Regions from separate parts of the Lysinibacillus sp. FSL M8-0134 genome, predicted to be linked through region 2. Evidence: predicted binding sites of a transcription regulator. Region 2 holds the regulator's gene; each other region holds the start of a gene.
The links. Region 2 encodes LexA, which represses DNA repair genes until DNA is damaged. Its sites were predicted from a motif close to CGAACATATGTTCG; they were not measured.
Positions count from the first base shown of each region.

Region 1: parE (DNA topoisomerase IV subunit B) is a predicted target of LexA. The motif match lies at 2,000-2,013, and genes of this name have one in related genera.
Region 3: ruvA (Holliday junction branch migration protein RuvA) is a predicted target of LexA. The motif match lies at 1,349-1,362, and genes of this name have one in related genera.

Region 1 is NZ_JBBPAJ010000001.1:2,304,805-2,308,087, forward strand. Features, by position in the region: gene parC (DNA topoisomerase IV subunit A) at 1-6, opposite strand, end outside; gene parE (DNA topoisomerase IV subunit B) at 3-1,979, opposite strand; gene plsY (glycerol-3-phosphate 1-O-acyltransferase PlsY) at 2,528-3,130, shown strand; gene MKY49_RS11720 (HesB/YadR/YfhF family protein) at 3,150-3,283, shown strand, end outside.
Region 2 is NZ_JBBPAJ010000001.1:1,207,977-1,211,259, forward strand. Features, by position in the region: gene MKY49_RS05825 (prepilin peptidase) at 1-432, shown strand, start outside; gene MKY49_RS05830 (gamma-glutamyl-gamma-aminobutyrate hydrolase family protein) at 465-1,187, shown strand; gene lexA (transcriptional repressor LexA) at 1,297-1,914, opposite strand; gene yneA (cell division suppressor protein YneA) at 2,081-2,395, shown strand; gene MKY49_RS05845 (YneB family resolvase-like protein) at 2,392-3,057, shown strand; gene def (peptide deformylase) at 3,098-3,283, opposite strand, start outside.
Region 3 is NZ_JBBPAJ010000001.1:3,045,488-3,048,770, reverse strand. Features, by position in the region: gene MKY49_RS15580 (LysM peptidoglycan-binding domain-containing protein) at 1-424, shown strand, start outside; gene MKY49_RS15575 (aminoglycoside phosphotransferase family protein) at 414-1,292, shown strand; gene ruvA (Holliday junction branch migration protein RuvA) at 1,405-2,025, shown strand; gene ruvB (Holliday junction branch migration DNA helicase RuvB) at 2,044-3,048, shown strand; gene queA (tRNA preQ1(34) S-adenosylmethionine ribosyltransferase-isomerase QueA) at 3,067-3,283, shown strand, end outside.

The DNA.
Region 1 (3,283 bases), 1.1 Mb from region 2:
ACTCATGCTTGGTCCTCCTCTTGTTGGATGAATTCATTCTCTAAAATATTGGCATCATCCTCCATACCGAAGTCTACATTGGCTTCGATCCATTTACGACGGGGTTCTACCTTATCACCCATTAACGTCGTGACACGTCTCTCTGCACGTGCACCATCCTCGATTGTGACACGAATTAATGTCCGTGTCTCAGGGTTCATCGTTGTATCCCAAAGCTGGTCTGCATTCATCTCTCCAAGACCTTTATAACGCTGTAATATGTAACCCTTTCCAACTTTTTTGATGGCCTTTTGTAGATCGCTTTCTGTCCAAGCATATTCAATGACTTCTTTTTTTCCAGTACCCTTAGAAACTTTATAAAGTGGTGGTAGCGCGATATAGACTTTTCCTGCTTCAATAAGTGGGCGCATATATCGATAGAAGAACGTTAATAGCAATACTTGAATATGAGCTCCGTCCGTATCAGCATCGGTCATGATTACTACTTTATTATAAGCGGAATCTTCTACAGCAAAGTCTGTACCAACACCTGCGCCAATCGCATGGATAATCGTTGAGATTTCTTCATTTTTCATAATATCCTGTAGCTTGGCTTTTTCCGTGTTAATGACTTTCCCGCGCAGTGGCAGAATCGCTTGGAATGTACGGTCGCGCCCTTGTTTCGCAGAGCCCCCAGCAGAATCACCTTCGACTAAGTATAATTCATTTTTTGCGGCATTCCGAGACTGTGCAGGCGTTAGTTTACCAGACAGAATGGTACTACCTTTTTTGTTTTTCTTGCCGTTTCGTGCATCTTCACGCGCTTTACGAGCAGCTTCACGTACTTGCTGCGCACGAATGGCTTTACGCACAAGAGAAGCTGATAACTCCGCATTTTCCTCTAGTACATACAAAATTTGCTCAGACACTACACTATCTACTGCAGAACGAGCCTCACTTGTCCCAAGCTTGCCCTTTGTTTGTCCTTCAAATTGCAATAAATGCTCCGGAATACGAACAGAGACGATGGCCGCTAAGCCTTCACGAATATCAGTCCCCTCAAGGTTTTTATCCTTATCCTTTAACAAGCCAATTTTTCGTGCATATTCATTAAATACACGCGTTAATGCTGCTTTCGCACCTGTTTCATGTGTTCCACCGTCACGTGTACGAACATTATTAACAAAGGATAAAATCGTTTCCGAATAACCATCATTATATTGGAAGGCGAACTCTACCTCGATTTCATCCTGGATACCTTCTACATACTTCACCGGATGAAGGACGTCTTTTTCCTCATTCAAATACGCAACGAAAGCTTCAATGCCATTCTCATAAAAGAACACATCACTTTTGCCTTCCTCGCGCTCATCAATTAATTCAATTTTTAACCCTTTTAGTAAAAAGGCTGACTCACGTAAACGCTCTGCTAACGTATCATAATTGAATTTTGTGACAGAGAAAATACTGTCATCCGGTAGGAAATGAACAAGAGTACCTGTTTGCTTTGTTTGTCCTATTTCTTCTAGCGTTGTAACAGGATGTCCACCGTTCTCAAAACGCTGACGATATTTTTTACCGTCACGATGAATGGTAACCTCTAAAAACGTTGAGAGTGCATTGACTACAGAAGAACCTACACCATGTAAGCCACCACTTGTTTTATAGCCCCCTTGTCCAAATTTACCGCCTGCATGCAGCACAGTAAAAATAATTTCAGGGGTTGGTTTGCCCATTTTATGCATACCTGTTGGCATACCACGGCCAAAGTCTCGCACGCTGATACTCTGATCCTGATGAATCTTGACAATAATATGAGATCCAAAGCCAGCCAGTGCTTCATCTACCGCATTATCTACGATTTCATACACAAGGTGATGAAGTCCACGGCCATCCGTCGAACCGATATACATGCCGGGTCGTTTGCGTACCGCTTCTAATCCTTCTAATACTTGTATAGCGTCATCATTATAGACGCTAGGTGACTGTTTATTCGTCAAAAAAATTCCCCTCCAAAAAACAAACACATGTTCTATTTATGTTCTCATCCTAATAATAATAGCATTTCCTGTCAATAGCTAGCGACAGGTCCAATAAAATTTTAAAAATTGCTCACAGTTTTGATTCTTTTTATAGTAAACATCTTCAACAGTTGCTTAAATTTGGAATTTAAGCAAGACAGACTGCTACTACTATCCATTATCGTTTGACGCATAGTAGCCTATTTAGTTTCACTTCCATTTGTTTGGCTACCCATCTCGAGCGATGAAAGTGCTACGATGTATCTCGCGATTAACTGGATAAAGTTAGACTTCTATTCTACCAAAGGAATGAACGATTGACAAAATTGCCTTTATGCCTATATTTTTAAAAAGGCTTTTTTCCACAACTGATCCTCTCATGTCTAAAAGACTACCCTATGGTAATTGAATTCAAGACCCATAATGAAATCTCCTTCATAACATTGTAGATTAGCAAGAAAAAGTGTAAAATACTTGTTACAAACTATTAGTACCAAGTATTGACTATGAATGAAAGGAGTCCAGCTATGATCAATGGACTTATTATTTTATGTGCTTATCTAATTGGCTCTATACCTTCTGGATTATGGATAGGCAAAATTTTTTATAACACAGATATTCGTGAACACGGGAGCGGTAATCTAGGTGCAACCAATACCTTCCGCACGTTAGGAAAAAAAGCTGGTATCGTGGTGACCGTGATGGATGTTTTAAAAGGAACTGCCGCAGTGTTACTCGTGACACTTCCTATTTTCTCTGACAGTATGCTCCATCCTTTACTACTCGGCCTAGTTGCCGTAATCGGCCATATGTTTCCGATTTTCGCCAACTTCCGTGGTGGGAAGGCAGTGGCAACCTCTGCGGGTGTTTTATTAGGCTATTCATGGCCACTGTTTGTCCTATTATTTATTGCCTTTATTGTGACATTAAAAATTACTAAAATCGTTAGTTTAACATCTATGATAGCCGCTTTAGTAGCACTTATTTATGCAATCGTTTATTATTTTGTTACAGGTGACTTTGCATTAGGCATTTTGGTAGCCTTTTTATTCACTTTTATTATTTATCGTCACCGTGCCAATATTTCACGGATTAAAAACGGCACCGAGCCAAAGGTAAAATGGCTGTAGGAAGAGAGGAGCATTCGAAATGAACATTGCATTAACAGATGAAGCCCTACAATGGTTCAAGCAGGAAATGGAAGTAGAATCAGGTGATACCATTCGCTTTTATGCACGCTATGGTGGTTCTAGTCCTTTTCACGAAGGCTTTTCACTTGGCAT
Region 2 (3,283 bases):
TCCTTGTTCGTTATTATTATTGTTTCGGATTTAGCCTATATGCTCATCCCAGATAGGGTGCTTATATTCTTTTTACCATTCCTCGTTGTAGGTCGGGTACTATCGCCATTAACACCATGGTGGGATTGTCTTGTGGGTGCTGTCGTTGGTTTTGGCATACTATATGTTATTGCGGTTATATCGAATGGTGGCATGGGTGGAGGAGATATTAAATTATTCTTTTTAATTGGACTCGTTCTTGGCACAATCAATACACTGTTAACACTATTTCTGGCGGCAGTTATCGGTATGATTGTGGGGGTTATCATTTTGTTCAAGCGTAAGCAAGGAAGAAAAACACCCTTCCCCTTTGGTCCGTCTATCGCCTTAGCAGCGATCATTGTTTATTTTTATGGTGATTCATTAATCAATTGGTATTTAGGTTTTTGGTAATTGTCAATCTTCAAGTATATGGAGGGAAGCAAGTGAAACCGGTTATTGGCATTACAGCCTTTGTGGAGGATGATTTATCCGCTCATTTAAATGCTGCTTACAGTCAAAGTATTATTGAGGCGGGAGGAATTCCGCTTATTATTCCTTTAGGTGTTGAGGAGGATGCGGCTCAAATTTTAGCTCTTACAGATGGTTTATTGTTATCGGGTGGCTATGATGTGCATCCATTTCTATTCGGAGCAGAGCCATCACCAAAGCTAGGGAAAATTCATCCAGCGAGGGATACAGTTGAACTAGCTTTAATTGAAGCTGCTTTTATACGAAAAATGCCTATTTTCGGTATTTGTCGTGGAATCCAAATTTTAAATGTCGCATTAGGTGGTACTTTATATCAGGACATTGATAGTGACCATTTTAGTACGAAGTTGCTTAAACATGCACAGCAATCAGGTCGAGCTGTAGCTACTCATTATGTACAGATTATTGCAGATAATTTATTAGCAACTATTTTAGAACAAGAGAAAGTTGCTGTAAATTCGTTTCATCATCAGGCTGTGAATGTTCTAGCAGAGAAATTAAAAGTAGCAGCGAAATCAAGCGATGGTATTATCGAAGCAGTAGTTCATGAAGATTTACCATTTTGCTTGGCAGTTCAGTGGCATCCTGAGGAAATGGCCAAAGCAGGAGAAGAGAACGCTAAAAAATTATTTTCAGCATTTGTAGAGGCTAGCTTAAAGTTCAAAAAAGAAGCTTAGAAGGGCATAGAGTAAAGAATCCAATGCTAGTATGTGGATTCTTTTTTTGCGTAAAAAAGAGGATACATGCTCATAAGGAACATATAATCCTCGATACCTATTTTCGTAATTAATGCACACGACGGTAGAGACCAACAACTTGTCCTAAAATAGAAACTTGATCGACAATAATTGGCTCCATGGATGAATTTTCAGGCTGTAAACGGAAATGGTTTTTTTCTTTGAAAAAACGTTTTACAGTGGCTTCATCCTCAGCTGTCATAGCTACAACAATATCACCGTTATTGGCTGTTGCCTTTTGCTTCACAATGACTAAGTCCCCATCTAAAATTCCTGCTTCAATCATTGATTCCCCCATAATTTCAAGCATGAACAATTGATCTTCACTTGTGCCATACGTATCTGGTAGCGGGAAATACTCTTCAATGTTTTCAATAGCTGTAATAGGAGAACCGGCTGTAACCTTACCAACAAGTGGAACATGAATTACTTGTTGCTTTTGAATGGATTCTTCAGGCTCTAGAATTTCAATCGCACGTGGCTTTGTTGGATCTCGACGAATAAAGCCTTTTTGTTCTAATCGAGCTAGATGACCATGAACAGTGGAACTTGAAGCAAGTCCAACTGCTTCCCCGATTTCTCGTACTGATGGTGGATAGCCCTTAGCTCGTACCTCTTCTTTAATAAAAGCTAAAATATCCTCTTGTCTTTTTGAAACTTTTTTCATGAGTGCTCACCTCTTTTTTCTAATATCATTCTTCTTATTTGATAGTATAACAGAATGCGAACACGTATGCAAACATAGGTTCGAAAAGTGTTTGACAAAAACGTTTGTTCGCTTTATTATGAGAACATACATTCCGAACAAACATTCTACAAAAGGGGTTATGAACATGACATGGTTAAAGAAAAACACACATATTTCAATCTTGATGGGAGTTTGTCTACTATTTGCAGGATATCTTTACATTACTGATCCAGGACACGTTAGTTACGCTGAAATTCAAATCGAACACGGGGATAGCTTATGGTCGTTAGCAGAGCAATACCGTGGTAAAATGAGTACTGAAGATTGGATTAAGCTTGTGAAAACAGAAAATGAGCTAGCGGATATTAAAATTGTGGCAGGAAAATCTCTAGTCATTCCTGTAGTGAGTAATCAGGCCGATCCCATCAATACCATTGAAATTGCGAGAAACGAACAATGATCAATAATCAACTGTCGGCTGTTGTCTATTGCCGTGTAAGTACTGAAAAGGAAACACAAAGCTCGTCTTTAGAGCGACAACAAGAAGAGTTACTGCGCTATGCAAAAGAGCAAGGTTATGAGGTGAAGGGCGTTTTTAAGGATAAGCACAGCGGCTACGATGTAGAACGTGAGGGCTTACTTGAAATGCTTGATTTCATTAAAGAAAAGGGGATTAACGCCCTTTTTGTACAAGATGAAACACGTTTAGGACGTGGAAATGCAAGGATGGCTGTGTTGCATTTGTTACAAAAATCAGCAACAGATGTTTTCTCTATGCGTGATGCAGGACCGGTGCAACTAAACGAAATGGACACGATGCTGCTTGAGATTTTAGCGATAGTAGAGGAATACCAGCGTAGAATACATAATGCTAAAATACGTAGAGGTATGCGCCGTGCTGTAGAGAATGGCTACCGTCCTGAAAATAATTTATCGAATCGAGGTAACCCGCATGGTCAGGAGCGTAAGGAACTACCTGTAGATGAAATTGTCAAGCTGCGTAAACGTGGATTTACCTTTGAAGAAATTTCTATAACGCTTAGAGGGTTAGGTTTTGAAGTTAGTAAAGCGACTGTCCATCGCAGATTTCAAGAACATCAAGAAAGATTAGCAGGAAAATGATATAGCCTGCTAATCTTTTTTTATCTTCTGTACTTCGCTATTAATAGGAAGATAAGCTTTCTATGCTTACGTTAGTAGGTAGTTTAAAAGGGTGTTCTTTATTAATTCGATCATAAAACATAATGCCGTTTAGATGGTCGATTTCATGTTGGACAACAATTGCACCATAGCCCTGTAACTGCACGATGATTTCTTGTCCATTAATGTTATAACCTTTAACCTTAAC
Region 3 (3,283 bases), 1.8 Mb from region 2:
TTATGCGATGCCACAGCCACCGATGTCCTATGATATGCCAGATCATAAGGTTGGGGGGATGGAAGACTTTTTAGAATCTACGTCACCGTTTTTCCCTACTCATAATGAGCAAATGAAACCACAATTTGATATGATGCCTAATATGAATATGGGGATGCCTGATATGAATATGGGCCAATCTTGTGGTTGTGGTAGCCAACCAATGCCGATGCCAATGCCAATGCCAGACATGAATATGGGTCAATCTTGTGGCTGTGGTACAAAACCAATGCCAATGCCAGACTGTGGTTGTCATAACCAACCAATGATGATGCCTAATTGGCAAATGGATCCTTGCCAATGTCAACCGCCGTGCCCATCAGGAGCAGGACCATGGATGTCACCGCACTATTTCCCAGGCGGGATGACGCCTTATCGATGGTGAAAAAGCGTATATAGTAGAAGAGGTAAAGCCAAATATTTGGAAATATAAGTATCAATCGAATAATTATTTTGTTAAACGAGCAAAGCAAGTGGAAATTGCGGAGAAGGTGAGAGCTATTCATCGCCAGTTAGGAAGATTGGAGCCTTCTCTCATTTTACCAATAGTCCAAAGCGATGATGAGCAATTAATTGTGCAAGTTTGGCAAGAGGGAAGTCATGGCGCTAACTTTGCACATAAAAAGGATCGTAAGGAATCTCTTAAATTATTAATTGCTTTACATGATACACATAAAAAAATTGCTTGGCAGCGAGTGCCAGGCTTGCATACCTACTCACAACTTTTAAAGTGGCAAATGCGTCATATGCGTTTTAAAAGTAGAAGAAATGAGTTTCGAGCATTTCTAACAAAAGAAGAAATAGATCAAATTTTGCACTACAGCGATAAATCGCTACAATTGATTGCACTAGAGGATGTACCAGAAAAAGACATCACACTCTTACATGGGGATGTTGTCCATCATAATTTTTTATGGTGCTCTGATGGACAATTGCGTTTAATTGATTTTGATTTAGCACATCTTGGAGAAGCGGATGATGAATATATTTTATGGTTGCATCGGGTATTACCAGCTGTCGATTATGACCTTGCAAAGGTTTTTGCTGAATTACCGGAGCTGAAGCGATTGGATAAAAGAAAGCTCCATCGTTTGAAATATCCGAATGAATTATTACGTGAATGGCTTTTTGCAGTGGATTTACCATTAGAGCAACAGCTAGTATTTTTAGATTATTTAGTGCCATTTACAAAACGAGCCCTCACCTATTGGCCAAAACTGTGGTACGATATTGATAGATTTGTCAAGAAATGACCGTCATTTGGCGGTCATTTTTGTCTGAGAGCAACGCTTTTCATACTACTTTTTGTCGAGCATTCGTTCGCTATATGCTATAATCGAAGACGATGATTGTGAGGGATTATGGATGTATGATTATTTAAAAGGACAAATTACTCGTATTACACCAGAATATATTGTACTTGAACAACAGGGTATTGGCTGGCAACTTAATACCCCTAACCCGTTTGCGTTTCGAGCATCTGCTCTTGAACAACAGATATACGTTCATTTGCATGTTCGAGAAGATGCACAGGTTTTATATGGTTTCCCTAATCTAGATCAACGAGAACTGTTTAGAAAGCTAATTTTAGTATCTGGTATAGGACCAAAGGGGGCTCTAGCTATTCTAGCTACAGGCAACCCGCAACAGGTTATTAGTGCGATTGAACGGGAAGACGAGGCGTTTTTAGTAAAGTTCCCTGGAGTAGGGAAGAAAACAGCTCGTCAAATGATACTAGATTTAAAAGGTAAGCTAGGCTCTCTATTAGATACAATAGAGTTACCTAGTACAGAAGATGAGCTACCGTTATTTGGTGTCAAACCTTATAAACATGAACTAGAAGAAGCCATACTTGCCTTAATGGCACTTGGTTATTCTGAAAAGGAGCTCGAAAAAATTCGACCACAGCTTGAGGATAATGACAAGCTTGAGACGACAGATGCCTTTATGAAACAAGCACTGCAACTACTGTTAAAATTAAAATAAGAAAAGGAGGGAAGGTACATGTCTGAACGTATGATGGCAAGTGAGGCAGGAAGCTATGATGAGCAATTTGAATTATCTTTACGCCCACAAAGACTAGCACAGTATATTGGGCAGCATAAAGTAAAGGAAAATTTACAAATATTCATTGAAGCAGCAAAGCTTCGCCAAGAAAGTTTAGATCATGTGCTGTTATATGGGCCTCCAGGACTCGGGAAAACGACATTAGCTGCTGTTATCGCGAATGAGATGAATGTCAATGTCCGTATGACAAGTGGACCAGCGATTGAGCGTCCAGGAGATTTAGCAGCTATTTTAAGTTCACTAGAGCCTGGGGACGTTTTATTTATTGATGAAATTCATCGACTCCCCCGTGCCATTGAAGAAGTGTTATATCCAGCAATGGAGGACTTCTGTTTAGATATTGTGGTTGGGAAAGGTCCAGAAGCACGTTCAGTTCGACTTGATTTACCTCCCTTTACCCTTGTAGGTGCTACAACAAGAGCTGGCGCCTTATCTGCCCCTCTAAGAGACCGTTTTGGAGTTTTACTACGATTAGAATATTACGATGATCGTTCTCTTGCAGAAATTGTGGTGCGCAGTGCTCATTTATTTGAAGTGGAAATTGAGCAAGTAGCGGCAATGGAAATGGCGAGGCGTTCACGTGGAACCCCCCGAATAGCCAATCGTCTATTGAAACGAGTGCGAGATTATGCACAAGTGCTTGGAGATGGTATGATAACGGAGGGACTTGCACAGCAAGCGCTAGAACTGTTACAAGTCGATCCTAGGGGTCTTGATCATATTGATCATAAACTTGTCACGAACATGATTGAGCGCTTCCGAGGAGGTCCAGTGGGCTTAGATACACTTGCTGCATCAATTGGTGAGGAAAGGGTTACGATAGAGGATGTATATGAGCCCTATTTGATGCAAATTGGCCTAATTCAGCGTACACCACGTGGAAGAGTAGCCACACATTTAGCTTACGAACATTTTGGATATGAATATCCCCAACAAACATAATAGAAGGAAGTTTTTTTCATGCGTGTAGAAGATTTTGATTTTGAATTACCAGAGGAGCTCATTGCCCAAACACCATTAGCCGATCGTACAGCAAGTCGATTAATGGTCGTAACACCTGGTTCCAATAAAGTAGAGCACCACCATTTTGCTCATATTTTAGATGAGCTACATGCAGGAGACTGTCTTGTATTAAATGATACAAGAGTCTTACCTGCTCGCTTAATGGGCGTCAAAG